DNA from 3 places in the Bacillus sp. NP247 genome. Region 1 is predicted to be linked to each of the others. Evidence: riboswitches for the same ligand, from Rfam matches in the RefSeq annotation. Region 1 holds a riboswitch; each other region holds the start of a gene.
The links. A riboswitch is a leader RNA that binds a small molecule or an ion and turns the genes downstream of it on or off. The one in region 1 is predicted to bind S-adenosylmethionine.
Positions count from the first base shown of each region.

Region 1 (10,424 bases):
TTCCATCAGCTACTGAAACATTTGGGAACGTCGTACTTGAATCACTGGCATGTGGTACACCTGTCATTGGTGCAAATAGTGGTGGGGTTAAAAATATTATTATAGATGGAAAAACTGGAGTTCTTTGTCTGCCCAAAAATGCGGATTCATTTCTATCCTCCATTTATTCTTTATTGCAAAACGAAGAGCAACTTATGCAAATGGGAATAGTGGCTTCGTCTTATGCAAATTCAAAAAGCTGGGATGAGATCTTCCGTGGCTTACTTGACCAATATGACGAAGTCCTTCAGCACACCGCATCAGAGTTACTTGCTTAAACAGAAAAACTCCCTTCAAAAAAAAGAAGGGAGTTTATTAGATGGTCGTAAATTTTAGTTTAATAAATGATACATAAGGTTAAACATTTCTTTATTTCTATATTAATTATAACAAAAATAAACATAACTAAATAGACTTGTAATAAAAAACCATAAAAATTAATATATGGTTATACAGTATTTTAACGGTATAGTGATTTTAAGAATTCCCCTTAAAATCAACTTACTCACATACCTTTATACAGTAATTGTTCCCCAATTTCTGTATATCAGAAAGACCTTTCATTCATTTGAAAGGTCTTTTTGAGCCTGCACATATTCTTCTTTCGTATTCACATTCATAAACCAATCCGCATTCGCTTGTACATCTTCTCCAGAGATATACTTCACATTACATTGTGATAAAAGTTGCCCCATACTTCTTTTTTCATCCTGTAGCAAAGCATAAATCTTTTCTTTCACACGGTTATGATACGCTGCAAGTAACGGTTGTTTTCTTCCATTAATAATAGGTACGACTGCATCATATTCATCGCTCGTTTGCTCTAATAAAATAGTAAACCATTCATGCGAAACGTTTGGCGCATCGCAAGGCATAATAGCGTACCAATCTGCTTCTATGTATTCCATGCCTGATACAATTCCAGCAAGTGGCCCGTTTCCTTTATAATGCGGAATATCTTCTATAACAGGAACTTGTACTAATTGCTCTATTCTCTCTTTTATATCAATATGACTAATAACAACAACATCTTGCAAAATACTTTCCATTACTTGCACAATATGCTCAATAAAAGTAGTTCCCTTCCAAATCACCAATGCTTTCGGCTCTCCAAAACGACTAGACTGTCCGCCGGCTAATACAATTCCTGCAACTTTCATTGGCGATGCAACTCGAATGTAATATGACCTAATTCCGGTAAAATTAATTTATTCATCGCAAGGCGAACTGCTCCACTAGATCCCGGCATCGAGAAGACTACTTTGCGTCCAATCGTACCGCCGATTGCTCTACTTAACATCGCACTACTTCCGATATCTTCTAAATAACTAATCATGCGGAACAACTCACCAAATCCAACAATTTCTTTATCTAATAACACCGACACTGCCTCAATCGTTACATCACGTTTCGTAATACCAGTTCCGCCATTCGTTAGCACGACATCAACATCTTTCCTATGATAACCAGCTAACACAGCTTGCTGAATACTTTCTTTATCATCTTTCACAATTTCATAAGAGGTTACTTTATGTCCTGCTTCTTTTAATAATTCATGTAATAGTTGTCCGCTCTTATCCGTCTCTTCCGTACGTGTATCCGAGATTGTTATAATCTTACAACGTACTTCTTTCGGTGCTTGTTTTTTATGTTCAGTTACGCTCATTTTTCATCTTTCCTTTCTTGAAGGCTTTTCTCCATTTTATCATACATATCTTTACACAATTATGTATGAAGCCAACGATGAAGCATGATACAATATAAGTATACAAACCCATAAAAAGGAAAATAAAAAGTGTGCTTTTTATACTATTAGACTCCACATCATTAGCTACTCTTTAACTCACCTTATATTTTCTACATAATAGATTTAATTTTTAAATTTACACTACAAAATAAATCGGAGGTCTACTTATTATGGAACTTTATAAAAAATTAACAACGACATTCATCCTATTATTTGTCGCTTCAATCACTGTCGGCTTTTCTTTAAAAGGCGCAATTCCATACGCTACATTAGTGAGTCTTATATTCGCAACACTATTTTTACTGAGTAGTGCTTTTTGCGCAGGAAAAGCGCGTCAACTGAAAGGCTGACCGTCTATGTTCCATAAGAAACCAATCCTTTGTAAATCATGTGAAAAGGAAATACAAACGTATGAAAAAGTATGGATTCATATGCCGTTTCCAGCGAGCGATATGACAAATATGAAAAAGTATATTGAAGTAGACGGAGAAGTGTATTGTAGCTCGTGCATCCAAATCGTAAATAAAGAAAAATAAAAAAAGCTTTGCGCACACAGCGCAAAGCTTTTTTTCATATATTATAGACCAGCTTGCTCTTTTAAAGTAGCCGCTTTGTCTGTACGTTCCCATGAAAGATCTACATCAGTACGTCCGAAGTGGCCGTAAGCTGCTGTTTGTTTGTAAATTGGGCGACGTAAGTCTAGCATTTTAATAATACCAGCTGGGCGAAGATCGAAGTTGTTACGAACTAGTTCTACTAATACGTCTTCAGATACTTTACCAGTGCCAAATGTATCAACTGAAATTGATACTGGTTGCGCTACGCCGATTGCGTATGCAAGTTGTACTTCTGCTTTGTCAGCAAGACCAGCTGCTACGATATTTTTCGCAACATAACGAGCTGCATATGCTGCAGAACGGTCAACTTTCGTTGCATCTTTACCAGAGAATGCACCACCGCCGTGGCGAGCATATCCACCGTAAGTATCAACGATGATTTTACGTCCTGTTAAACCAGCATCACCTTGTGGTCCACCAATTACGAAGCGGCCAGTTGGGTTAATGAAGAATTTCGTTTCTCCATCCATTAATTCTGCTGGAACTACAGCCTTAATTACATGTTCTTTTAAATCGCGATCGATTTCTTCCCATGTAACATCTGGATGATGCTGTGTAGAAATTACAATTGTATCCACACGTACAGGTTTACCATTTTCATCATACTCAACTGTAACTTGCGTTTTTCCATCCGGACGTAAGTATGATAATGTGTCATCTTTACGTACTTCAGTTAAACGACGAGCTAATTTGTGAGCAAGCGAGATTGGAAGTGGCATTAATTCTTGTGTTTCATTACATGCGAACCCAAACATTAAACCTTGGTCTCCCGCACCAATTGCCTCAATCTCAGCGTCAGTCATTAGACCTTCACGTGCTTCTAGCGCTTGGTCAACACCCATAGCGATGTCAGCAGATTGCTCATCGATAGATGTTAAAACTGCACAAGTTTCTGCATCGAATCCGTATTTTGCGCGTGTGTAACCAATGCCTTGAATTGTTTCACGAACGATTTTCGGAATATCTACATAAGTAGAAGTCGTAATCTCCCCCGCTACCAATACTAAACCAGTTGTTACAGTTGTTTCACAAGCCACACGTGCATTTGCGTCTTTTGCTAAGATCGCATCTAAAATTGAATCAGAAATTTGGTCACAAATTTTATCTGGATGTCCTTCAGTTACAGACTCAGATGTGAACAGATGACGTTTTTTTGTCATGTGGTAAACCTCCCTACAGTAATTGTATATATTGTACGGAACTCATCCTTAATTTGCCACAAACTGCGACATACATTTATTCTCCCACACAAGCATACAGAAAAACCTTTCCTACTTAACATAGAGGAAAGGTTTAATTTGCTACTTGCATACTGCTTTTTGCCCTTTGCTCTTATCGTTCGAGACCGTTAGCCTCGCACAGGTTTTAGCACCTATTCACTTGTATTTACCACTACAAGTGAGGTTGCTGGGCTTCATCGGGCCTGTCCCTCCGCCAGCTCGGGATAAGAGAGTATCCGTCCCAACCTATACTAAAGAAATGATATTCATTTGTCAATTAATATTCACATTTTCCTGAAAGTTTTTCTCAATACGCATAGAATGAAATATTAATAAGGAAATGATACATTCACACAAACAAAAATAAATAAATAGTATACATTATTTATATAATTGTGTTATACTCTTGATGGGGATTACGAGAAATATTTCATTAAATGAAAAGGATGGTATATAAATATGAGTACTGTGAATGTCCAAATTGGTTTACATGAATTATTGAACGGAAGCAATGCACAGATTCAATTAAGTGTTCCGCAATTAGTGGAAAAAGTATTAATGCGAAACGAAGGGAAATTAACTTCTACTGGTGCCGTTTCTGCTTCAACAGGAAAATACACAGGACGTTCTCCTAAAGATAAATTTATTGTGAAGGAAGCATCGGTTGCTGACAAAATTGCTTGGGGAGCCGTGAACCAACCGATCTCTGAAGAACATTTTAATAAATTATATACAAAAGTTTTAGAATACTTAAAAGAAAAAGAAGAGTTATTCATCTTCAAAGGATTTGCTGGCGCTGATCGCAACTATCGCCTACCAATTCAAGTTGTTAACGAATATGCATGGCACAATTTATTTGTACATCAATTATTTATTCGTCCAAATGAAGAAGAATTAAAAACTCATGAATCAGAGTTTACAATTGTTTCTGCACCAAACTTTAAAGCAGACCCAGCAGTTGACGGTACAAATTCTGAAGCATTCATTATGGTTTCATTCGAAAAACGTATCGTACTAATCGGTGGTACAGAATACGCTGGAGAAATGAAAAAATCAATCTTCTCTATTATGAACTTCTTACTACCTGAACAAGACATTCTTTCTATGCACTGCTCTTCAAACGTAGGCGAAGAAGGCGACGTAGCACTATTCTTCGGTTTATCTGGAACAGGCAAAACAACATTATCTGCTGATCCAAACCGTAAATTAATCGGTGACGATGAGCACGGTTGGTCTGATAACGGTGTATTCAATATTGAAGGCGGTTGCTATGCAAAATGTGTAAACCTTTCTCATGAGAAAGAACCACAAATCTTCGATGCAATCAAATTTGGTTCAGTTTTAGAAAACGTTGTCATTGATGATCAAACACGAATCGCTGACTATAACGATACTACTTTAACAGAAAATACACGTGCCGCATACCCTATGCATGCGATTGACAATATCGTACTGCCAAGTGTTGCAGGACATCCAAATACAATTATTTTCTTAACTGCTGATGCATCTGGCGTATTGCCTCCAATCAGTAAGTTATCAAAAGAGCAAGCTATGTACCATTTCTTAAGCGGTTACACTAGTAAACTAGCAGGAACTGAGCGCGGTGTTACATCTCCGCAAGCTACATTCTCTACTTGCTTCGGTTCACCATTCTTACCGCTTGATGCATCTCGTTATGCTGAAATGCTTGGTGAAAAAATCGAGAAACATGATGCAAAAGTATTCTTAGTAAACACTGGCTGGACTGGTGGCGAATATGGCGTTGGTAAACGTATGAACTTAGGTTACACTCGTGCAATGATTCAAGCAGCACTAAGCGGTGAACTTGCTAAAGCTGAAACTGCAAAACACGACATCTTTGGCCTTGAAGTACCTCGTCACGTTCCAGGTGTACCTGACGAAGTATTAATGCCTGAACAAACTTGGGCTGATAAAGATGCTTACAAAGCGAAAGCAATTGAGCTTGCAAACGAATTTAAAGAAAACTTCACAAAATTCGATAGCGTTTCTGAAAATATTATTAACTTAGGCGGTCCAATTGCTTAATATATTTACTCATATGAATAAGTATCGTGTAGCCAAAAGTTTCGCGTACTCACCGACAAAATCCAATGCGGCTTAACGGTTACACATACTTACATAAAAAAGAAGCTTACGTTTTTCGCGTAAGCTTCTTTCTATATATTCTTTAATTTACCCACATACAAACCACGACTTCGAACACACCAACGATTTTCCCACTCACTACATCCTTCTGGCTTCACACCGCATGGGGCTAAAAAAGCCCCTAACCGCTTCTATCCATCGCCAGATCCTCTATTCCATCTGAAAAGTTCCAAACCTAATTTTCAATTGATGTACTCGGATTTCCATACATACAAACCACGGCTTCGAACATATAAATAGGTTTTACGCTCACTTGCTCCTTCTGGTTTCACATCGCATGGGACTAAAAAAGGATCTGACCGCTTCTATCCATCGCCAGATCCTCTATTCCATCTAAAAAGAGGCTTTTTATCTTTGTATCTTTTTATCTTTGTATCTTTTTATCTTTGTATCTTTTTATCTTTGTATCTTTTTATCTTTGTATCTTTTTATCTTTGTATCTTTTTATCTTTGTATCTTTTTTAGCTCTTTGTTAATTCTTCTTCATCTTTCATACTATAATACCCTAAATTAATAACGATTAAGAAATAACCACCCATAATCCCAACTGCAAATGCCCACATAACCATATGGTGCTCAATTTCGTACATAATAATTGCACCAAGGATCGCCGCTGCGTAGCGATTAAACATACCAAGTGTCGGTGCCTTCGTTTTCTTTACAATACTATCTCCAAGCTTTTCGATACGCCTTCCTAAAATCCAAACGCAATACATACTTACAATAAGTCCAATGCCTGCACCTAAAAAATGTGCTGAAAAAGGTGTCATTGCCCAGCCTATTAACATTGCGCCTAGCAAATAATACATTTGAATTTTAAACGACCTCAGTGACATACTAATCATGCTGTACTCCTCTTCAATGGTTTTTATTTATCCAACAAAAGCTACATAACTCATTTCTTTCGAGTCCATGCTACTTAAAATCCATTTCATTCAAATTAAAAACAACATAAACTGTATGTTTATGTTGTTAAAATGCTTTTAGAAAATAATATTATACAAGATTTCTAATATAGAATACCTCATAAATGTGACGTTTTTCAAAACATTTTCGTCCAATTATGAAAAAAGTGATATCAATCTATGAACATACGGATATGATGTAATAAGCACATAAATAAAGGGGGCGTCTAATGATTTATTTTTTAATGGCTCTCATTCATCTCATTGTTCCTGCACTTATTGGACTTTCATTATATTGGTACACGAAAGAACATAGTATTTTCTATGCTGTCCTCGGTGTTCTTCTTCCAGGAATTATTCTTATTACACTCTTCCGCATTCCTTTTCTTAATTTAATTCCACTTATTACTGCTATCTTGTTTCTCATCTTCTTACCAAAAATAAAAAAATAGGAAAGCAGATCATAGATGATCTGTTTTCCTATTTTGATATAGGTTCTTGCACGATAGAATGAGCTTCTACTTTCTCTGATTTCACAAACCATAGACCGAAGAAAATGATAATTCCACCGATAATTTGTTGTAACGATACATATTCATTTGCCCATACTGCAGCAAATAAGACAGCAACGAGCGGCGTAATATACATATATACCATCGTATGTGATGCTCCAATTTTTTGAACACCAATATACCACATCACTAAACCGAATACAGTCACGAAGAAAATAGAATACAACAAGGCAAACCATGTCATCCCGTGTGTAATGTGAAATGGCATTACAAATACATGTGGACCACTTAACAATAAGAGCGGAACCGCTCCAACTAATGTCGACCATGCAGTAACACGTAATGCTGAGTATTTTTTAATAAGCGGCCCTGCTAAAACGGGATAAAGTCCCCAACATATTGATGTAATCAGTCCAATCCCATTTCCGTAGAAAGAACTAGCGAGTGAATGCCCCGCTACTAAAACTAATGTAGCACCAATAAAGGCAATCATGGAACCAACTAACTTTCGAGAAGAGAATTTTTCTTGTTTCAAGAAAATCGCAAATACAGTTGTAAAAATAGGTGAAATAGAAATGAGTAAAGAGGCATTTGTAGCGGATGTATATTGTACAGTTTCCATGAATAGCGTTTGATACAGTACAATACCTACAACGCTAACGATGATTAATCTAGGTATATCCTTTTGCTCCATATAAAGTGACTTTTCGATAAAGAATGTAAGGAGTAACAGGAGCGGTGCAGCCGTCATCATTCGAACTGCAGTAAACTCAATTGCTGTAAATTCTAAAAGTCCATATTTCGCGATCGTATAGTTAATCCCCCAAATAATCACGACACTTAAAATTAATAACTCAATTCCCCATTTTCTCATACGCAATCCCCTCCGCAAAAAGAATTATACAGAAAATTCAATCATATGTACATTTAATTAACTGAAAAGATTCATAAAAAAAAGGAACATACAATATGCTCCTTCATATATATTCATTTTAACTTTTCAACATATAATTCACTGCTATTCAGAACAAAAAATAATCTCGTACCCATTTACTCCCTTTGTTTTAACTTGGCATGGGATAGAAAAAGGATCTGACCGCTTCTATGCCTGGCCAGGTCCCCTCTCCCATCTAAAAAAGAAAGGTTCTATACTCGAATATGTAGCTTCATATTCGGATTATAAAACTGGCTCGGACTCTTCAGTAGAAAATGCCCTCCAGATTCATGTAAATCGACCGTTAACTTATCATCCATAAATACAAGCTTTGTGCGATCTGCAATAAAGTTTAGTGCACTTGATTCAATATCTACATCGCGCTCATCTTTCTCTGAAACGGCTACTAAATCAATAATCCCGCTCATAACACAACCGCAACCTTCATTATCATAAAATAACTTTATATATTTCGCTTCATTTGGAATCGTATCCATAATCTTCTTATATGCTGCATCTGTTACAGTAACGTACATACGTGAATCTACATCCTCTCTTCTCATATCATTCTTATATTGTACCATTCTTTTTCTTAATTCTTGTATACAGAAAATTGAGACTAATATTAAAATGGCAATGATAAAGGAGGAATTACAATGCCAGCCTTAAAAGAAATAGAGCACTCGTTAAATCATTTATTCCAAATCGAAAAATATGGAAAGGATAGTGCCTTTAGTCGCTTCATTCCAGCTGCATATGATTCGACTCAGTTCCCATGGCAACAATTTTTCGAAGCAAATTTTGTGGAGCTATTTAACGGTCTTATGATACGAGGTGCTGAAAATGTAAACACAGTATTTTTAGCCGTCTTCCCAACAGATGATGTTCTTGAAAAATTTATTGTACAATCCATACCAGGCGATTTACTCTTTATGCACCATCCACTTGTGATGGAATGCGGTGATCCGCTCGGAAAATCAGGGCAGGGCTTTATTCCAATTCCACAAAAATATTTGCATGCAATGAAAGAGAAACAACTTTCTATATATACATGTCACGTTCCAATGGATTTTCATCAAACATATGGAACTAGCATCTCAATTGCAAAAGCATTAAACGCTAATGTAATTGACGGATTTGCTTACGGTGGCCCAGAAAACGAGCCAGTCGGTCTCATTTGTGAAATAGATGAAACATCAACAGAAAAACTTCAAAAACATCTAAAAAAACTCTTCAACATTCCGTATACAGACTTCGAAGGTAAACAACATGATTCCATCAAGAAAATTGCAATTATCGCTGGATGTGGCGATGTCGTATCTTTAATGAAAGAAGCAGAAGAAAAAGGGGCTGAAGCATATATTGCAGGAGAAATCCATTGTCACATTGATAATGATTACGGAAGACATAAGTACTCGCTCATTATGGATTACGTTACAAAAACAAATATGTCACTCATCGGTGTATCACACTCTGCCTCTGAATATTTAGTGAAAGAGACATTGATGTCTGATTGGTTTAAAGAGAATTTTGATGTGAATATTACTTTGTTGCCGCAGGAAAAATGGTGGGTATAATTTTTAAAGAGGTATCTTACTTTAGCTACCTCTCTTTACTACAATTAAAATTTCATACGTCACTTAAAAAACATGATCAGCCCCTTCAAATCCTTTCCTTCTCTTTGCTCTATAATGCAAAATAAAATTTTGCCCCATCCTTTTTTGCACATTAAAAGTCATATATTGAGTCGCCTATGTATATTGTTTCTTCGTCATCTATGTTCAATTGTTTTATTAAACACTAGATTTCTAAAAATGAAGCTCTCATCCGAATAGTGCCCAACATAAATATCCTTAAAATTCATCTTATAACCTATATATAAACAACAACCGAACCAAAATGGACAACTTACAATATATATATATTAGTTCGATTTAAAAAATATAAAAAGGAGAATAAACAACTATGTATCGACACAATTGCTTTAGTTGTGACGGTAGACGCAACAACGGGTCCATTGGCGGAACAGGGGCTACTGGCATTACTGGACCTACTGGACCTACTGGCATCACTGGTGCTATTGGCATTACTGGACCCACTGGTGCGGGCTTACAGGGTACCACTACATTTAGCCTAGCTAATGCACCTACCTATAAAGCTGGACAAGTTGTTACCTATACAGGTAGTGGTTACGTAGCACAAAAAGATGCACCTCAAGGATTTCCACATGTATCTCCAGATTATATAGTATTAGTCGAAGGCGGACCTACTGGCATCACTGGAT
Region 1 covers NZ_CP076653.1:1,978,243-1,988,666, forward strand. Annotated here, with positions in the region: gene KPL75_RS10430 (glycosyltransferase family 4 protein) at 1-317, shown strand, start outside; gene KPL75_RS10435 (molybdenum cofactor guanylyltransferase) at 600-1,199, opposite strand; gene KPL75_RS10440 (MogA/MoaB family molybdenum cofactor biosynthesis protein) at 1,196-1,705, opposite strand; gene KPL75_RS10445 (hypothetical protein) at 1,957-2,136, shown strand; gene KPL75_RS10450 (hypothetical protein) at 2,143-2,322, shown strand; gene metK (methionine adenosyltransferase) at 2,364-3,563, opposite strand; SAM riboswitch class I at 3,733-3,854, opposite strand; gene pckA (phosphoenolpyruvate carboxykinase (ATP)) at 4,083-5,669, shown strand; gene KPL75_RS10465 (ATP synthase subunit I) at 6,251-6,634, opposite strand; gene KPL75_RS10470 (hypothetical protein) at 6,925-7,146, shown strand; gene KPL75_RS10475 (DMT family transporter) at 7,175-8,080, opposite strand; gene KPL75_RS10480 (iron-sulfur cluster biosynthesis family protein) at 8,353-8,676, opposite strand; gene KPL75_RS10485 (Nif3-like dinuclear metal center hexameric protein) at 8,797-9,717, shown strand; gene KPL75_RS10490 (hypothetical protein) at 10,075-10,227, opposite strand.

Region 2 (10,424 bases), 870 kb from region 1:
CTTTGTTTCCCTATTGCAACAGAGGTTTGGCATGTATATATTCTCCAAATTTTAATGGGTATTTTAGGTGCTGTGCAGCGTAATACGGAGAAGACATCGTTAGCACGAAAGGTAGAACAGAAAAAAGCTGGTTATGAAATTGGAAAATATCATGTGTGGACATCGGTTGGAGGAGCAGTAGCGGTTATTGCAACGGGATATTTAGTAGATTTCTTTACGATTGGCACCATTTTTTATATAGCATCTATTTTATATGCAGTGAGTGGAATTGTATTAAGTAGCAAAAAAATATAATCATACCCATTTTTACCTGATTACCCTTTATTTGTTATACTTATGGAGAAGACAAAAGAAAAGGGGACATTGCCTTTGATGAAATTTATAGTTTTAGCTATTCTCACTTTGTTTTTGATTCCATGGACTAGAAGCGGTAATAAAATTCGCGCGGTGGATAAAGGAGGAAATGAGAAAGTTGTAAAGGGTAAGAAATCATCTATTTTAGTTATTCCTGTTTTATTTTGGATAGGTATTGCAATCTATGAATATTTTTGGCTAATTGATGATCGAGCAGATTCTATTCTTACTCATTATTCTGTTGCAGTAGCGATTTTAATTGGGCTTGTTTTATTTTCACAAGAGCAGGTAGGGAAATTAGAAGGTATGTTAAAAGGACTTCTAATGTTTGTTTTACTCGCAAGTTACGGCTATTTTGGTTATTTGCACGATATAGTAATCTCGCAAAAGAAATATGATTCAGTCGTGAAGGTAGAGAAAGATATTTCAGAGCCATTTACTGAAAATGATCAACCGTTTACAGTTCCGCCTAAAACAGCGGAAAATAAAATGAAAAAGGTATTTGGTGATATTCCGAAAGTAGCTTATTTTGAGCTAGGGGAATTAACGCCACAAATGGTAAATGGTGAAGCCTTGTATGTAGCACCGATAGAAGTTTCGGGATTTTTTAAAGCACGTAAAGCGGAAACAATTCCAGGTTACGTAACAATGTCAGGTACAAATCCTGATGCGGAAGCGAAATTACATCTTGGATATAAAATGAAGTATGTACCAAGCATGTTTTTCGGTAATAAATTAGAACGTGTCGTTCGAAAAGCAGAGCCAGATTTAGTTTTTAAAGGGAAACCAAAATTTGAAGTTGATGATAAAGGAAAACCGTATTATACAATGACATACGGTGAGTTTATTTCAGGAAGATCAGGGTTTGAAGTAGAAGGCGTTGTCGTTGTTGATGCACAAACAGGTGATGTGAAACGATATGATAAAGGGAATGCACCTAAATTCGTTGATGGTGTATTAAATCATGAAACAGCATCTACGTTAAATACGTACTTCGGAAAATACATTCACGGATTTTGGAATACGAAATTCTCACAAACTGACATGAAGATTCCGACTGAGTGGGGGACGAAGGAAGGCGTTACGCCAATCTTCGGAAAGGATGGTAAACTGTATTACTTTACAGACTTTACCTCTCCGAAAGAAGGAGTAGATTCTGCCCTAGGTTACTCATTAGTTGATGCACGGACAGGAAAGTTGTATTACTATAACGGAAAAGAAGTGAAGGGAATTATGGACGGTTCGGCTGCTACAGAAGTAGTGGATAATTCCTTTAAGAGAGAGAAATGGCATGGAACAATGCCGGTTATTTATAACGTATATGGTAAACCTTCTTGGATTGTACCGGTTATTGATGACGGGGGATTAGTACGTGCTCATACTGTTATATATGCTTCTAATGCAAAAGTGTTTGCAACAGGTTCAACGCAAAAAGAAGCACTTGAGAATTATAAAAATGCGCTGAGCGGAAGTGGTGATTCATTTAGACCGACTTCAAATGGGAAAGAAGCGCAAAAAGAAGGTACTGTACAACGTGTGTATAAAGAAAAATCAGGTGAAAATACGATTGTGTACGTACTATTAGAAAACGAGCAAAAAGTATTCATGGTACCGGCGAAGAAATTCCCATATGCAATGTTTACAGAAGTAGGAGATCCAATTCAAATCACATATTTAGACACAGGAGAAATGATGGCATCTGTATCTAAATTTGCAAATAGTAATTTAAAAAAGTAAAGCGGTAGAGATTCTATCGCTTTTTTTTACATTATTAAACAGGGAAATACGGTATACTTGACGTATATTTATGTTGTAACTATAATTGTTACGATTAGATTTTTATATGAAAGGGTGAATGAAAAAAGTGAATGGAGTTAATCACGAAGTATATAAACCTGTAAAGACAAACAGGTTATGGATGATTCTTGTATTAGGGACACTTACGGCAATTGGGCCATTATCTATTGATATGTACTTGCCTTCTTTACCGAAGTTAACAGATGATTTACAGACAGGTGCATCCCTTGCGCAGCTTACATTGACAGCTTGTTTGCTTGGGCTTTCAGTAGGACAATTGTTTATCGGTTCAATTAGTGATATTTATGGAAGGCGCAAACCTCTTATTATTGCTCTTATTGTTTATGTTGCATCTTCATTGCTTTGTGCTGTTGCGCCATCTATTTGGACTTTAGTCTTATTGCGCTTCTTACAAGGAGCTTCAGGATCAGCCGGGATTGTTATATCACGTGCAATGGTACGTGATATGTATTCCGGTTCTGAAATGACGAAGTTTTTCTCATTACTTATGTTAGTAAATGGAGCAGCACCTATTTTGGCACCGATTATTGGAGGGCAATTATTACAGTTCACATCATGGCGCGGCGTCTTCATCGTCCTTGGAGCAATTAGTGTATTCATGCTAATATCAGCTACTTTCGTATTACGTGAAACATTACCTCCTGAAGAAAGAGAGACAGGTGGTTTGTCGGGAACGCTGGCGACATACGGAAAGCTTCTGAAAGATCGTTTATTTATGGGTTATGCATTGTCACAAGGATTAGTAACAGCTGCAATGTTTGCTTATATTTCTGGTTCACCGTTTGTGTTGCAAAATATATACGGGGCATCACCACAACAGTTTAGTTTGTTCTTTGCGATTAACGGTATTGGTATTATTATTGCTAGCCAAGTTACTGGCCGCTTAGCGGGGAAAGTTAATGAGAAAACTTTATTTGTTGCTGGTATTATTATTGCGGCTGTTGGCGGTCTATCGTTACTACTTACAATCGCACTTGGAATAGGGCTAATCGGTGTTTTATGCTCGCTATTCCTTGTTGTATCAAGTGTTGGGGTTGTATCAACAACCGGCTTCTCGTTAGCGATGAGAAATCAAAAACAAGCAGCAGGAACAGCATCAGCTTTACTAGGTTTATTACAGTTCATTTCAGGAGCACTTGTAGCACCGCTAGTAGGTATTGGTGGAAGTAATACAGCATTACCGATGGGTGTTGTTATAGCTCTTTGTGAAATTGGTGCCGTATTATGTTATCTATTTATGGCTAGAAGAAGTGAGAAGCAGTTTGAACTGCAACAAAATAAAAATTTAGAAGCTTAATACAAAAGAGCTGATTCAAACATTTCTTTGAATCAGCTCTTTTTTTCATTTTTTTGAAATAACTCATACATATTATTCATGATCGCATCATATAAGAAAGCAAGTTTATCCCATACCCAGCGGTTACTGTCGACCTCTTTCTCCCCGCAATCAATAATATCAGTATGATCTGTAATTCTATATGCCCTCTCAACGATAATAGGAGCAATCTTCGGTATGCGTGGAATTTCTTTTAAGACATCTGCAAAATTTCCAATGTAGACATGACCGATAATCTCGATTGTTAAAGATTTATCGGATATATTTAGCACAGTATGAAATTGATTTATATGTTGTTGCTTTAAATATTGGGCCAGCTTAAATGGAGCATGCTTCTTCTTTAATACGCGGCGAAGGCTCTCTGTATTTTCAATATGAAGTGACTTTTCGCGAATAAGGACGCGAATATCTTCGCCCATAAAGGGTATTGTATTGTACATTGATGATTCTCCTTACAAACTGAACTACGCTTACTTTATGCATATGTAAGTCTAGCATGGTTTGTTCTCTATGTGTGCTTACAGTTTTGTAAGGTGATGTAGTAAAGTGATGCAAAAGTTATTTGCATAAAGTGACGATACTGTGACAAAAATGTTGGTATGTATATTAAGATATCGTCTTAAGTGTAAAAAGTGGGGCGTTCTCGGTATAATAACAATTGGAGATAAAAGAAACTATAATTAGTAGTAGCTGTAGATAAAAGGAGAATTCGAGATGAAGAAGGTTTTGGGTATTGCTGTAATGGGAAGTATGATCCTTCTAGCAGGATGTAATGGAAATAAAGATACGAAAGAACCGAAAGAAAAGGTAGAGCAATCCACTGAGCAAACAGAAGAAATGAAAGAATACAGCGCAGTACATGAAAAATATGATACGAAAATAAATAAAGAAATTAATAAGGCGTTACAGTTATTTGAAGTGGCAAAAGAAAAGGGCGGTAAGGAAATAACGAATGCTACATATAAAGAAGATGTGCAAAAGGTAACGACGAGCATGTTAGAAGATATTGATAATATACGTAAAGAAATTCGTGTTCCAAAGTCGAAAGAGCAAGAACATGAGGTATATGTTGGTTTCTTGAATGAATCGGAACAAGCGATGAAAAAATTACAGAAGTTAGCTAAAGAAGAAGATTCATCATTAATTCGTGATATAGAAATTAATTTTGCAACAGCATCGACATACTATAAACGTTTTCAAACAGAAGCGAAAAAATAACCTTGCGTGTGCAAGGTTATTTTTTCTTCTTACCATCGCCATCTTCATCTTCGCATACTAATACTTTCTGCTCTTCGTGAAATTCGGAAATAATTTGTCCGGTAATATTATCGAAGGGTGTGTAAAAAGAAGTAATGCTTTTCTTTTTAATGAAAAGTTTATAAAATCCAATGATAACAAGTATAACAATTGTTAATGGTAATCCTATAGTAGCAAGAAGTGATGGATCCATCGTATAACTCCTTTAATATCATTTCTTTTTATTATAAACAAAAAACTGCGATTTAGATAAATGACTGCATTAAAAAACTGATTTTTCTAAATATATCCAATTTGATTGACTTTTCATTTTTTCAGAATTATAATTCGAAATATACAATTTGAACCAAATAATAATATAGCAATTTACTTATCCAGAGAGGTAGAGGGACTGGCCCTATGACACCTCAGCAGCGGGTTCTGCAAGATGAACACCGTGCTAATTCCAGCAAGCAAGTCTTGAAAGATAAGTGATGGGCCTTTGTTTATTAAGCCTTGATCTTATTTTTTTAAGATCAAGGCTTTTTGTATTCTAAAAAGAGAAAAGGGAGTAAGGGAAAAAGTACGTCAATAAAACAAAGTAAATTCACGTGTTTAGGGGGTTATTGAAGTGTATGTGATTAAAAAACTATCGGTTATGGTATTTACACTATGGGTTATTACGACAGTAACATTTTTGATTATGCATATTATTCCAGGGGATCCATTTTCATCAGATGCGAAGATTTTTCCTGAAGAAGTGATACAAAACATGAGAGCAAAGTATCACCTTGATGAACCGTTATGGAATCAATATGTTGCTTATTTAGATGGCGTAGTACATTTTGATTTTGGTGAATCCGTGCAATCGACAGGGCAAGGTGTATCAGAAATTATAACAACTGGCTTTGGACCATCGGCGATTATTGGCCTACAAGCACTTGTTATTTCATTGTTAGTCGGAATTGCAGCAGGTACATTTGCCGCGCTATATCATGGGAAAGTAATTGATTATAGTGTGAGCTTGCTTGCGATTCTCGGTATTTCTATTCCAAGTTTTATTTTAGCACCACTATTTATACAAGTATTCGCTATTCAATTTGAACTTTTACCAGTAGCGTCTTGGGGAACATTCGAACATACGGTATTACCATCCTTCGCATTGGCTTTAGGTCCAATTGCAGTTATTACAAGATTTGTTCGCTCTAATATGATTGAAGTGTTGCAGAGTGATTATATTAAGCTAGCGAGAGCGAAAGGTATACCAATTAAGAAAATCATTATAAGACATGCTCTTCGAAATGCGATTGTTCCGGTACTTACGTTTGTTGGCCCATTAATGGCTGGACTTTTAACAGGGACTTTTGTTATTGAAAAAATCTTTTCAATTCCTGGTTTAGGAAAATATTTTGTAGATAGTATTTTTAATCGAGATTATCCAGTGATTATGGGAACAACCATTTTCTATAGTGCGCTATTAATTGTATGTATTTTTATTACAGATATCATTCATCGTATTGTTGATCCGCGCATTCGTTCTATTACGTAAGGAGGGTGATGTTTAAATGGGGGCTTATGAAATTAATGACCAGTTATTAACGAATGAAGAGAAAAAAGAATTAACGATAAATAAAGATCAGCAAACGATTAGCCGAAAAAAGGAAGTGTTTCGCAAGTTTGTATCAAATCCTATAGCAGTTTTAGGGGCAGTGACGTTATTACTAATTATTGTTTTCTCGCTTATTGGCGAAAGTTTAACGTCATTTACTGCGAGTGAACAAGTAAAAGAAGCAACTAATTTACCGCCTAGTAGTGAGCATTGGTTCGGAACAGACGATTTAGGGAGAGATATTTGGGCGCGTACTTGGGCTGGTGGGAAAATTTCATTAACAGTTGGATTGGTAGCAGCAGCTCTCGATATAGGGATTGGTGTACTTATCGGAGGTTTTAGTGGATATGTGAGAGGGCGTAATCGTCTTGGAACGTTAATTGATGAGTGGATTATAAGAGGGATTGAAGTGTTATACGGTATCCCATATTTATTAATTGTTATTTTACTATTAATCGTTATGAAACCCGGGCTTTTTACAATTATAATCGCCCTTGCGTTAACGGGATGGATTGGCATGGCACGTCTCATTCGAGCGCAAGTACTTTCATTGAAACAAAGAGAATTTGTTATTGCAGCAGAGCGATTAGGTACACCTCATATGAAAATTATATATGGGCATCTAATTCCAAACTTAACGGGGATTATTATCGTAAATTTATCATTTACAATTCCAGCAGCTATTTTCTCAGAATCATTTTTAAGCTTTATCGGACTTGGAGTACAATCACCAGCGGCAAGTTGGGGCACGATGACGAACGATGCACTTGGGACATTACTAAGCGGAGAATGGTGGCAACTATTCTTCCCGGCAATTATGATTGCACTCATCATGTTCGCATTTAATGCAATTGGTGACGGTTTGCAAGATGCAATTGATCCAAAAATCGTAAAACGTAATCGAAAGGAGAAAAAACATGGCACAAATCTTATCTTTAGAAAACGTAACGTTGGCCGTTGAAAAAGAGAATAGTAAGCAAGCAATTGTGAAGCATGTTTCCTTTTCTATTAACGAAGGTGAAATAGTTGCACTTGTAGGAGAAAGTGGTTCAGGAAAAAGTGTTACAGCACAATCTATTATCGGCTTAAATCAAGAATCGATTCATATTGATGATGGAGATATATCTTTCAAATCAAAGGAATTAACTAATTTACAGGAATCAGAATGGAATCAAATTCGCGGGAAAGATATTTCCTTTATCTTTCAAGACCCGCTTTCATCTTTAAATCCGACGATGAAGGTGGGAAGACAAATTACAGAAGTAATTGTGCAGCATGAAAAAAAATCGAAAAAAGAGGCAAAAGAAATTGCAATTAACTTACTAAATGATTTAGGGATACATGAAGCAGAGAAACGCTTTGAACAATACCCGTATCAGTTAAGCGGGGGGATGAGGCAGCGTATTTGTTTAGCAATTGCATTTGCTTGTCATCCGAAGCTCGTTATTGCAGATGAACCTACAACAGCATTAGATGTAACGATTCAAAAGCAAATTATGGAGTTGTTAAAAGAAAGAAAAGAAAAACAAAATACGAGTATTTTATTAATTACACATGATTTGGCACTTGTACGTGAAGTAGCTGATCGAGTAGTTGTGATGTACGGGGGACGTGTTGTTGAAAAAGGAACGATACAGGAGGTAATAGGTTCTCCTAAACATCCATATACGAAAAGCTTATTACAAGCAATTCCAAATATGGATGATTCCGAAAAGGTATTACGTGCTATAGAAGGAACGACACCTTCCATTGAAACATTAAATAGCTTTGGCTGTCCTTTTGTAAATCGTTGCCCAGTAGCGATAAAAGAATGTATTCATCGCTTCCCAGAGAGAACGACATATTCTGAGGAGCATAGCTCACATTGCTGGCAACATATTCTGGAGCATAATAAAGCGAAATCAAAAGAGAAGGTGAATGCCTCATGACGACAGATTTAATTACTGTAAAGCAAGTAACGAAAACGTATGGAAGTAAAAATAAAGAAATCGCAGCGTTAAAAGGTATATCACTTTCTATCCCAAAAGGAACAACGCTTGGCATTATTGGAGAAAGTGGTTCTGGAAAGACAACACTTGGTAAGCTCATAGCTGGGATCGAGCGTCCAACGTCTGGTGAAATTGATTATAACGGTCAAGTTGTTCACAAGCTGAAGTCAGCTCATAAGCGGGATTTCTTGCAGAAAGTACAGTTCATTTTTCAAGATTCCACAGCTGCATTAAATCCGCGCTGGAAAGTACGCGATATTGTAACAGAAGGCTATATTTCATTCGGTTTAGGCGATAAAGGATTGAAAGATAAAGTTGCAGGTGATGCACTAGAGCGTGTTGGATTAGATAGACGATATATTGATCGCTATCCACACGAATTTAGCGGAGGACAACGTCAACGTATTGCTATTGCAAGAGCGTTATTATGTGAGCCAGAAGTTTTAATCCTTGATGAACCAATTTCAGCATTAGATGTTTCACTGCAAATCCAAATTGTACATCTACTGCAAAAGATTCAAAAGGAACAAGGCTATACATATTTATTTATCGCACATGATTTACCGATGGTTCACTATTTATGTGAAAAAGTGGCCGTCCTATATAAAGGAGAACTTGTTGAATTTGGAAATACGGATGAAGTATTCCGTAATCCACAACATTCTTATACAAAAACATTATTAGCATCAACACCAAAAATTTCAGGTTAAAGGAGAATGTAGGATGAAGAAGTTTTTACTGTTTGTCATTATGACTGTTTTAGCAATTACTTCTGTTGCTTGCGGTAAGAAAGAGACGCAAAAAGCGAGTGCTGGTAAGGGTGAAGGAGATCGATTAGTAACGAATATTAGTAGTGATCCATATACACTTGATTCCGCTATCGCGACAGATAGCACATCAGGTTATGTAATTGGACATTTGTTCTCAAGTTTATATACGCAAGATAGTGATGGGAAATATCAAAATGAATTAGCAGCGAAAGAAGAAGTAAATGCTGATGGGACTGAGTATACAATTCATTTAAAGAAAGATATTAAATGGTCAGATGGTTCTCCTATTACAGCAAATGATTTTGAGTTTGCATGGAAGCGATTATTAAATCCGAAAACGGGTTCTATGAATGCGACAGAAATGTATTTTATTAAAGGAGCAGAGGCATATAATACTGGAAAAGGTGAAGAAGGGCAAGTTGGTATTCAAGTCGTTGATCCTCAAACATTAAAGATAACACTTGAGCACCCAGTTGCTTCTATTAAACAAAAATTAGCAAGTTCATTATTTATTCCATTATCTAAAAAATCGATTGATGATAATAATAAATTAAAAACAGATCCAAAAGAGTTAATTACGAGCGGACCATTTACGTTAAAAGAATGGAAGCATAATCAAGCGATTACAGTACAAAAAAATAAAGAATACTATGATAAAAAGGTAACATTAAAAGAAATTGAGTTTCGTATTATTCCAGATTCTAAAACAGCGTACCAATTGTACAAATCAAAAGAATTAGATTTGCTAAGTAGCTTACCACAAGAGATGATTGAAAAAGAAAAAGGAAACAAAGAATATAAGCGCGTTGCAGGATTCTCATCTTATATTTATTCGTTTAACGTAGAAAAAGAGCCGTTTACAAATGCGAAAGTACGTAAAGCATTTTCATTAGCGGTTGATCGTAAGTTTATCGTTGAAAAACTGTATAAAAATAATGCACAGGAAGCATATGCATTCGTTCCAGAAGGGGCAAAAACACAAGGTGGTCGTGATTTCCGTAAAGAAAAAGGTGATTACGTAAAATTCGATTCAGCGGAAGCGAAAAAATTACTAGAAGAAGGTATGAAAGAACAAGGCTGGTCTACATTGCCTGAAGTAACATTAAAATTCACTACAGATACACAACATAAAAAAGTAGCAGAAGCAATGCAGGAAATGTTTAAGAAAAATCTTGGTGTAGATATTAAATTAGAAAATAAAGAGTGGAAGAGTTACATCGACACATACAAGCAAAGTGATTTCCAATTAGCTTATATGGGGTGGGGAGGTTCTCTATTAGATCCAATTACTAAACTAGATTTATATGCAGGTG
Region 2 covers NZ_CP076653.1:2,849,373-2,859,796, forward strand. Annotated here, with positions in the region: gene KPL75_RS15075 (MFS transporter) at 1-294, shown strand, start outside; gene KPL75_RS15080 (DUF3981 domain-containing protein) at 373-2,091, shown strand; gene KPL75_RS15085 (multidrug effflux MFS transporter) at 2,210-3,469, shown strand; gene KPL75_RS15090 (hypothetical protein) at 3,502-3,948, opposite strand; gene KPL75_RS15095 (hypothetical protein) at 4,223-4,726, shown strand; gene KPL75_RS15100 (DUF3951 domain-containing protein) at 4,743-4,958, opposite strand; SAM riboswitch class I at 5,133-5,238, shown strand; gene KPL75_RS15105 (ABC transporter permease) at 5,376-6,293, shown strand; gene KPL75_RS15110 (ABC transporter permease) at 6,310-7,314, shown strand; gene KPL75_RS15115 (ABC transporter ATP-binding protein) at 7,271-8,281, shown strand; gene KPL75_RS15120 (ABC transporter ATP-binding protein) at 8,278-9,051, shown strand; gene KPL75_RS15125 (peptide ABC transporter substrate-binding protein) at 9,065-10,424, shown strand, end outside.
Region 2: another riboswitch for S-adenosylmethionine. It lies ahead of KPL75_RS15105 (ABC transporter permease); the one in region 1 lies ahead of metK (methionine adenosyltransferase).

Region 3 (10,424 bases), 880 kb from region 1:
AGTCAGGACCCCAGCCATCGATTCCGATTTCGTAATCACCACTTAATAGTAGTTTTAACTGTTGTTTACGTGGTTGAGGTTTTAAATTCACTGTTAATCCATCTAGATTTTTTTCCAATTCACCTTTTAAATATTCACCAGTTTTCTTAGCTAAAGCATTATCACTTGTTAATAGTTCAATTGTTACTTTGTCAGTACCGAGTTCTTGTTTCGCTTTTTTCCAGTTTTCTTTTGCAGATTTCACATCATCTTTGACTAGATTTCCATTCTCTTTACGGAAGTCATTGCCATCTGGGCTCTTTGCGAACTTCGCAGGAACCATTCCTTCTGCTGGGATTGCACCGTTATTTAAAATTGTTTCTACGTACGCTTTTTTATTCATTGCTCCGTTAATAGCGAGGCGTGCATGTTGATTTTTTAATACTGCATTTTTCTGATTTAGTCGTAAGAATTGAATACCGACTTCAGCGCGCTCTTTGAAGTTTGAATCGCCCTTATATTTATCAACAAACTCTGCAGTTAAAGCAACATGATCAATTTGTCCTGAATCATATAAGTTAACTTCTGTAGACTTATCTTTCACGACATTGAAGTTAATTTCTTCTAATTTTACAGTTTTAGCATCCCAATAGTTAGGGTTCTTTTTCAATTGGAATCCTTGTTCATGCTTCCAGTTATCTAATGTGAAAGCGCCATTGTAAATTAAATGATTTGTTTCTAAACCGTATTTATCACCTTGAGACTTTAAATACTCTTCGTTAATTGGTAAGAATGTTGAAAATGTCGTTAAGCTTAAGAAGTAGGGAACAGGACGGTCCAGTTGCACTTCTAAAGTTTTATCATCAAGAGCTTTGATACCTAATTGATCGATCGCTGCTTCTTTTTGATTTATTTGTTTTGCATTCTTTATATCGAAGAATAAGAATGCATATTCGGCAGCTGTTTCAGGATTTACGGCACGTTGCCAAGCGAAGACAAAGTCTTTTGCTGTAACGGGAGTACCGTTTGACCACTTCGAATCACGAAGATGGAATGTATATTTTGTTTTATCGGGACTAACGTCAACCGATTCAGCGACACCAGGAATAGGTTTATTATCTTCTCCCATTGCATATAAACCTTCAAAAACATTTCTCATTACGTTCATGGATTCCCCGTCCGTTGCCTTTGCAACATCCATTGTTGGAATTTCTGAAGCAAATGATAAGTTAATCGCTTGTTTATTAGGTGCTTTATCATTTGCTTTCGCTCCGCTCGTATTATCTTTATTTCCTCCACAAGCAGTTAGTAGTAGACTTGCCCCTAAAACAGATGCAACAACAGGTACAACTTTTTTCTTCATTGTTCTTTCCTCCCTAAATGTGTTGTTCGTAACGTCATAATGTCCATGTCTTGAAGCGTAGCTATAGAAGAAGAGAAAACCTATTATAAATATGTGTATGTAGGTAATCATGTGTTCTATATGTATATACATGTTGAACTATAATCTATCGTTATATGTTTCAACATAGTAGACATTATATTTTGGTGGTGAAATATTTAGTTTCTTTGATTATTTAGAATATTAACACTGGAAAGAACTATATGTCAATAATAAAAATAGAGTGTTAATTTTTTGAAATAATATATTAAAAAAGTAGATTCACTCATATTAAGGAATCTACTTTTAATATATTTTGCCAAGAAAACAATGGGAGTTGGCGGAAACACGATGATTAAAGTTTCACTTTATTTTTCAATTTTTGCCCATTTGAAGTTTAATTGACCAGCAAAGTCTACTTGCACAATACCCTTTACAAAGGATCGCTCTAAATAAGATTCGCCTTTTTGGTAAAGAGGAGCGATAACAGAGTCTTTAAACAATATTTTTTCTGATGCTAGTAACGCTTCCCAGCGAGCTTTTTCATCACCAGCCAAGGTAGTTTTAACCTTTTCAATTGTGTCATCAAACTCTTTATTAGAGTAATGATCTAAGTTGTAAGGGTTATTCGTTGTAAACAATTCAAGGAATGTGATTGGATCAGCAAAGTCAGGGCTCCAACCGTCAATTCCAATTTCGTAGTCACCTTTTAATAAGAGTGAAACTTGTTGCTTACGCGGTTGTGGTTTTATATTTACTGTTAAGCCTTCTAAATTCTTTTCTAGTTGTCCTTTTAAGAACTCACCGGTTTTCTTCTCAAGGTCACCGTCACTTGTTAATAATTCTAATGTTATCTTTTCAGAACCAAGTTCTTTTTTTGCTTTTTTCCATAATTCTTGTGCAGCTTTTGTATCAACTTTTGTTAAATCGCCGTTTACAGCACGGAAGTCTTTTCCGTCAGATCCCTTTGCAAAGTTTTTTGGTACGAGACCGTAAGTTGGTGTAGATCCATCATTTAATAGCGTATTTACAAAGGATTTTCTATCGATTGTTTGATCGATTGCTTGGCGTGCAGAAACGTTTTGAAGTACTTTGTTTTGTTGATTCATACGCAAAAATTGTACGCCTACGTTCGGACGTTCTTTAAAGTTAGCATCTTTTTTATATTTATCAACGAAGTCAGATGTTAGTTTTATACGGTCTAATTGTTTAGATTCGAATAAATTTACTTCTGTTGATTTTTCTTTTACGACGTTAAAATTAATTTCTTCCAGTTTGACATTATCTTTATCCCAATAGGTAGGGTTTTTCTTAAATTTAAAGCTTTGTTCGTGCTTCCAATCGCTTAGTGTAAAAGCCCCGTTGTACAAAATTGTATTATCTTCTAAAGCGTACTTATCACCTTGTGCTTTAAAGAATTCTTCGTTAATGGGTAGAAATGTTGGGAACGCTGTTAAGCTAATAAAGTACGGAACAGGACGCTCTAATTCTACTTCAAACGTATGGTCGTCAACTGCTTTTACACCAAGTTGGTCGGCTGGAAGTTCTTTGTTGTTAATCTTTGTTGCGTTTTTAATATCAAAGAATAAAAATGCATATTCAGAGGCTGTTGCTGGGTCGACAGCTCTTTGCCAAGCGAAGACAAAATCTTTCGCTGTAACAGGAGTACCGTTTGACCATCTTGAATCTCGTAAATGGAATGTGTATTTCGTTTTATCACCACTTACTTCATGAGATTTTGCAACACCAGGAACAGGTTTATTACCTTCACCAAGATTATACAAACCTTCAAATACATTTCTCATTACTTGACCAGAATCAGTATCTGTAGCACGAGCTGTATCCATTGTTCGAATCTCAGTAGGTGAAGATAAGTTTAAAACTTGCTTACTAGGTGCCTCATCTTTTGCATTTGCTCCACTCGCTTCGTTTTTATAACTACCACAACCAGTTAATAAAATACTTACTCCTACAACTGATGCAATACCGGGTACAAACTTCTTTTTCATTTGATTTTCCTCCTAGATAATTAATAAGATTGGATGATGATGAGGGAAATGAAAAATAAAAAATCCCTCTTTTCGGATTGAGAAAGAGGGATTTTTACGTACAAGTTATGCACCCGTATATAAACGAAGTCCCTCATTCTATCTTTCAAGCATAAAGCTTGCAGGAAGTGGCACAGTATTCAAAATGAACCTGCTGCCGAGGTTTCAAAGGGCCAGTCCCTCCACCTCTCTTGATACAATGAGTAAACGAATAAATTTTATTAATTTTTGTGTTTCTTTGATAATTCAAAATCTTACACCTTAGATAATGAAGTGTCAATCAAATGAAATATAGTTTAAATTTTCAGTTTTTTAAAAATAAAAAAACCACTGCATATGGCAGTGGTTTTCCTACTAGAAGTTAAAGTTATCTGGATCTGGACCGACGCGATGATTTTCATTTAAAGCTTGAATTGCTTTCATATCATCCGAGCTTAATTCAAAGTCGAAGATGTTTGCATTTTCAATAATGCGGTGTTCTTTAATTGATTTAGGAATCGTTACAACTTCGTTTTGTAAATCCCAGCGTAAAATAACTTGTGCAGTCGATTTATTATATTTTGTAGCGATTTCTTGTAATGTTGGATTATCCAGTAGTTGCCCTTGCATTAATGGTGACCAAGCTTCAAGCTGGACGTTATGTTCTCTACAGAAAGCATGTAATTCTTCTTGTGCTAAGCGAGGGTGGTATTCCACTTGGTTGACCATTGGCTTGATTTCAGCAATTTCAAATACGTCTTGCAAGTGGTGAATGTTGAAATTACTCACACCAATAGCGCGCACACGACCGTCTTTATAAAGTTTCTCTAAAGCTTTCCATGATTCAGTGTATTTTCCTTTTACAGGCCAATGTACTAAGTATAGATCTAAATATTCTAGACCTAATTTTTCTAATGTAGTTTCAAATGCTTGTAATGTTGACTCGTAACCTTGATCACTATTCCACACTTTTGAAGTGATGAATAACTCTTCACGAGGAATACCAGATTCTTGAATTGCCTGTCCAACGCCTTCTTCGTTTTTATATATCGCAGCAGTATCGATACTACGGTATCCATTTTTTATAGCTGCTTTTACAGAATCAATTACTTCTGTACCATCTGCAACTTTAAAAACACCCAAGCCGAACCAAGGCATTTTCACGCCGTTATGTAATGTTGTATAGTCGTTTAAACTTGTTAAAGTCATATTAATTCCCCCTAGCTTTTTTATTGGTCGCTTCAACTGCTTGTTGAATGACTTCTGAAAAATTATTTTCATATAGAACTTTTAAGCCTTCAGCCGTTGAACCTCCTGGTGTTGTTACTTGCTCGCGGAGCATAGCTGGATCCTGATTTTGCTGGAGCATAGCGGCAGAGCCAGCAATCATTTGAATGACAAGGTGTTTTGCTGTTTCCTCATCAATACCATAGCTTTTCGTTGCTTCAATTAAACCTTCAGCAAAGTGATAGAGAAAAGCAGGTGCACTACCAGTAACTGCGGTAAGTTGGTGAACTTCCTCTTCGGTACAAAACTGTGAGGTACCAATACCTTTTAAAAGAAGTTGTAACGTTTCTTGATGTGTTTCATCTACAGAATGTCCCGTCGTATATAAGGAGATAGACTTGCCAATTCCAGCAGCTGTATTTGGCATAATCCAAGCAACAGGTGTCCCTTGGGGAAGTCTTTCTTCTAGATAAGATGGTCCGATTCCGGCAGCAACTGTCACGACAAATTGATTAGTTAGAAGAGGGGATAGATCCGCTAATAGCTGTTCATGTGCGACAGGTGGCATTGCTAAAACGATTGTATCTACAGATTTAATATGCTGCTTCCAATCAGTTGTAATCGATAGATCATATTGAGCTTGTAATTGCATTAGTTTTTCTATGTTGCTTCGGTTGGAAACAATAATTTCTTCGATATATTCTTTACTTGTTGTAAGTAGTCCAGTAAATATAGCTTCTGCCATACGACCGGCACCAATAAATAAAATTCGATGTTTATTAGGCATATCCTTTATTCCTTTCTAGTAGAGATATGTTATAAAAAAACGATATCATCTTTAAGAGAATTTTGTAAAAAGAAAAGACTTACCGTAGGTGGAATGGATAACGGGGGTCAGAAAATTCATGGTAAAGGGGAGAGCTATTCCTTATACTGGTGATAGGTAATTTATTACACATCTGGGGAGAGATAATCATGGTTAGAAGTCCACTTTTTTTACTCAGTTCTAGTATAATTTGCGTATTGGTTGGATTGTATATTCAATCGAGTTATATTGAAATTTTTGCATCGATTATGGGGATTATTAATGTTTGGTTATTAGCAAGAGAAAAAATATCTAACTTTTTATTTGGCATGATTACTGTTGCGGTATTTCTGTATATTTTTATTGCACAAGGTTTATATGCAATGGCGGTATTGGCAGCCTTTCAATTTATATTTAATGTATATGGTTGGTATTATTGGATTGCACGTAGTGGGGAGGGAGAGGTAAAAGCAACAGTTCGTTTAGATTTGAAAGAGTGGACTTTTTATATAATTTTTATTTTAGTTGCTTGGATTGGTTGGGGTTATTATCAAGTCCGTTATTTAGAATCAACAAGTCCATATTTAGACGCTTTAAATGCTGTATTAGGATTAGTAGCTCAATTTATGCTAAGTCGAAAAATCTTAGAAAACTGGCATTTATGGATTTTATATAACGTAGTTAGTATTGTAATTTATATTTCCACTGGTTTATATGTCATGCTAATACTAGCTGTTATTAATCTCTTTATATGTGTAGCTGGTTTGCTAGAGTGGAAGAAGAACTATAAAGGACAAGTGCATGTAAATAATTATATTTAGAAAATAATTAAAATCAAAAAACCCCTGAGGCACATATGCCCCAGGGTTTTTTTAATAGAATATAAGTTTATGCTTTTGTTAGACCGAGTAATATAGCGCCGCCGATAATTAAAACACTACCTAGTGCAATAAAGATCAATTGACGTTTTGTTTTCTTTTCACCTAAGAAGACAATCGCACCGAATGTTGAGATAACGATTCCAGTTTGAGATAATGGGAAGCTTGTCGCTACTCCGACACGTGGTAATGAAAGAAGTAAGAATAAGTTTCCTGTTCCCCAAAGTAAACCAGATACAGCATTACGAATTGCATATTTGTTAAATGGTTTATGTTTAGACGTCAGTACAACCGCACCAACGAACATACCAACTGCCTGTGGTAAAATAGCAGACCAACCATCGATGTTATACCAACGAATAATAATTACATATACAAGATAGCCGAAAGTAGAAACAATTAAAGTAAGAAGTCCTTTTTTCAATTGTCCTGGTGGCTGTGCATTTTCTTTATCGTCTAATGATGTGAATACAACACCAATTACGATTAATAGGATTGCAATCGTTCCCATAACGATCGTTGTTGTAGTAGTCCACTCGCGGAAAGCGATAACTCCAAAGATAGAAGTTGCAACAAGTTGCATACCAGTAGAAATCGTTACAGTAGTTGAAACACCTAGTTTTTCAACTGTTTTTAATTGGTTTACTTGTCCTAAAGCCCAGAATAAACCTGAAATAAAACCAACAATCAAGATTGTCATTGTTAAAGCTGGTTGAGTAAATACATACATAACTGTTGCGAAGAATAGAGCACCGATTGTCATACCTACCGTTTGGCTATATGCACCACCGCCCATTTTTACGCTTACTAATAAGATGTTTCCCCATGCAATTGCAGGAAGAAGCGCTAATAAAATGTCCATTACAAGACTCCCTTCGGGTTGCTATACCAATATAATTACATATCGTTCTAACGATCGGTAATGCCCCACTAATAGAGTAGAAGATTACCGATCGCTAAAACAGGATGAAGAATTCACGATATAAATGCGTTTTCATTTCTTCATTTTTTCAAACACCTCCATATAATAACAGGAAATTACCTATTTTAGAAAGTAAATTCAAATAGAATGTATATTTTAATAAAAGGTAAAATTCAGTCACTTTATATAGTATATTTTATTTCCTGAGAAATAAAAAAGCAGCTTTTGTCGAAAGCTGCTTTAAGAGTTAGTAATTCTTTTATTAATGAGCTGAATACATAGGAGAAATACGAGTGACATACTGATAGTGATAATTACAAGTGTCCAAGCGAGTTGCATATTACTTGCATCAATGGCCATATAAATTGCTGTTGGGATTGTCTGTGTTTTACCTGGAATATTCCCAGCAAACATGAGTGTAGCACCAAATTCTCCTAGTGCACGAACAAAGCTTAAAATCATACCGCTTAGTAATGCAGGAAATGCAAGCGGTAGTGTGACGTGTAGAAAAACTTGATATTCACTGGCGCCAAGATCGCGAGCACCCTCTTCAATTTGTGCATTTGCGATAGAAAATCCTGTTTTCGCTGATTGATACATGAGCGGAAATGCGACAACTGTAGAAGCAATGATAGCAGCAGTAGATGTAAACATAATGGACTGCTGAAATAACGATTCTATCCACTTTCCAATGGGGCTGTTATTTCCAAAAATAATAATGAGAAAAAAGCCGATAACAGTTGGTGGAAGTACCATTGGTAATAAAAAAATAGTTTCTAATATTACTTTATATCGCCATGAGGAGCGTGCTAGCGCTCGCCCGATAATCGTTCCTAAAATTGTAACGATAATAGTGGCGCATGCAGCTACTTGTAAGGATAGAAAGACTGGTGACAAAATAGCATCAAAGTTCATAGCAATTATGATAGGACAGTAAATCCGTATTTCTTAAAGATAGATTGCGCATCTTTTGATTGTAAATACTCATAGAATGAAGTCGCCTCTTTCTTATGCTTTGATTCTTTTATAACGCCTACAGGATAGTGGATTGGCTCATGAGAAGTAGCTGCTGCCGTCTCGCCAATTTTTACTTTGTCTGAAATGAGAGCATCTGTTTTGTATACAATACCAGCATCGACATTACCTGTTTCTACATATGTTAACACTTGGCGAACATCTTTTGTAAATACGATTTTGTTTTGAATATAATTCCAAAGATTTTCATGTGTGAGAGAAGCTTTTGCATATTTTCCTGCAGGTACAGATTCAGGTGTACCAAGTGCAATTTTCTTGATTTTTTCATTTTTTAAATCTTGAAATTTTGTAAGAGAACTATCTTTTGGAACGACTAGAACTAGTTCATTCCCAAGAAGATTTTTTCCTTCTTTTTCATTAATGAATCCTTTTTTAACAAGAGTTTGGAATTTATCCTCTGCTGCAGAGAAGAATAAATCAGCAGGTGCACCTTGTTCGATTTGTTGTTGAAGTGCACCAGAAGCACCGAAGTTAAAAGAGAGTTTAATATTAGGATCTTTCTCTTTATATTGTTTTTCAATTTCTTTTAATGCATCTTGTAAGCTAGCAGCAGCTGAGATAGTCAGTTCGACTGTTTGTCCCTCTTTAGCAGCTGACTTTTCTTTCTTTTCCCCACTTGTACAAGCAGCACTAAATATAAGAAGGAAAGAAAGTATAAGTGCCCCGATGGATCGTGATGTGAATTTGTTCATAAAAAAATCCCCTTTCGTTTTGACATATTCAATTATAACTAATTATAACTAAATATAACTAGTTATAATTGAATATAATTTAAACGATTGAGTTGTTTTTAAAAAATAGGAGAAATATTCTTTTCTTTGTTACAATGAAGGAAGAAAGTGAGGAATCGTCTATGGATCATCATTCCTACACAACGGAAGAAGTAGCAAAGCGATTAAAAGTATCAAAATTAACTGTATACGACTTAATAAAAAAAGGAGAACTGCCTTCTTATAGAGTTGGTAGACAGATGCGTATTGATGCAACGGATTTAGAACAATATATAAAGCAAATGAAAACAGGGAAGGTACAAGTTAATTCTGTAAAGAAGGACGAAAATAGTACCTCGAATACACGCATCATTAGTGGTCAAGAACTAACGTTAGATATGTTGGCAAAACATATAGAAAATCGTTTACCCAATTCTAATATATTAAGAGCATATCAAGGAAGTTTAACGAGTTTAGTGAAGATGTACCAGGGAGAAGGAAGTATCGTTAGTCTGCATTTGTTTGATGGCGAAACGGGTACGTATAATATTCCTTACGTAAAGCGTATTTTAGTTGGACAACCATGTATTATGATTAATTTATTGGCAAGAAATGTTGGGTTTTATGTGCAAAAAGGGAACCCGAAAGGAATAAAAACGTGGGCTGATATAGCCCAATCCTCTATAAAATTTGTGAATCGAGAAAAAGGCTCTGGTATTAGGGTGCTAGTCGATGAACAATTACGAATTCAAAAGTTAAATAAAGAACATATTAGTGGATATGAATGGGAAGAATCAAATCATCTTGGTGTTGCTTCACAAGTTGCGAACGGAAAAGCTGATGTTGGAGTAGGGTCAGAAAAGGTTTCGCAAATTGTAAATGTAGACTTTATTCCGATAATGAAAGAACAGTATGATTTAGTAATTTTGAAGAATAAAGAAAACGAAGAGCTTATTGAAGTTATGAAAGACATTCTGCAATCGGAAGAATTTCATAATGAGTTAAAAGCGATTGGCGGATACGATATTACGAAAACAGGCCAAATTATATATGAAACAAACTAAAAAGCTGCTTGTCTATAAGACGAGCAGCTTTTTCTATATATAAAGGGGTTTGGGGAAACGAATTGTTAAACAAGACTTTGAGCGAGTGCGTAAATGAAAGCTGTAAGAAGAGTCGCTCCACTTGCAAGTCCGATAAAGTCTGATTTGTTGAAAGTAATGTTGTTCATTATAATCTCTCCTTATTTGTTTAATGTAGTTGCAACTGCTTTTGCATCGACAAGTGCGGATAGCACCATGCCCATTGTATTTAAAAATTTGTTTGATTCCATTTTGTTCATCATGCGTATCCGCTCCTTTTCGAATTGTTGTTGCCCTGGTTTATGTCTTAATTATATGAAATATAGCCGCCTGCAACTATCGAATTAGCTTACGGAAGACTTACACTTTTGTAAGAAA
Region 3 covers NZ_CP076653.1:2,862,937-2,873,360, forward strand. Annotated here, with positions in the region: gene KPL75_RS15145 (peptide ABC transporter substrate-binding protein) at 1-1,342, opposite strand, end outside; gene KPL75_RS15150 (peptide ABC transporter substrate-binding protein) at 1,729-3,369, opposite strand; SAM riboswitch class I at 3,505-3,609, opposite strand; gene KPL75_RS15155 (aldo/keto reductase) at 3,763-4,596, opposite strand; gene proC (pyrroline-5-carboxylate reductase) at 4,598-5,401, opposite strand; gene pnuC (nicotinamide riboside transporter PnuC) at 5,590-6,240, shown strand; gene KPL75_RS15170 (GRP family sugar transporter) at 6,308-7,159, opposite strand; gene modB (molybdate ABC transporter permease subunit) at 7,460-8,134, opposite strand; gene modA (molybdate ABC transporter substrate-binding protein) at 8,140-8,946, opposite strand; gene KPL75_RS15185 (substrate-binding domain-containing protein) at 9,081-10,028, shown strand; gene KPL75_RS15190 (DUF3948 family protein) at 10,094-10,195, opposite strand.
Region 3: another riboswitch for S-adenosylmethionine. It lies ahead of KPL75_RS15150 (peptide ABC transporter substrate-binding protein); the one in region 1 lies ahead of metK (methionine adenosyltransferase).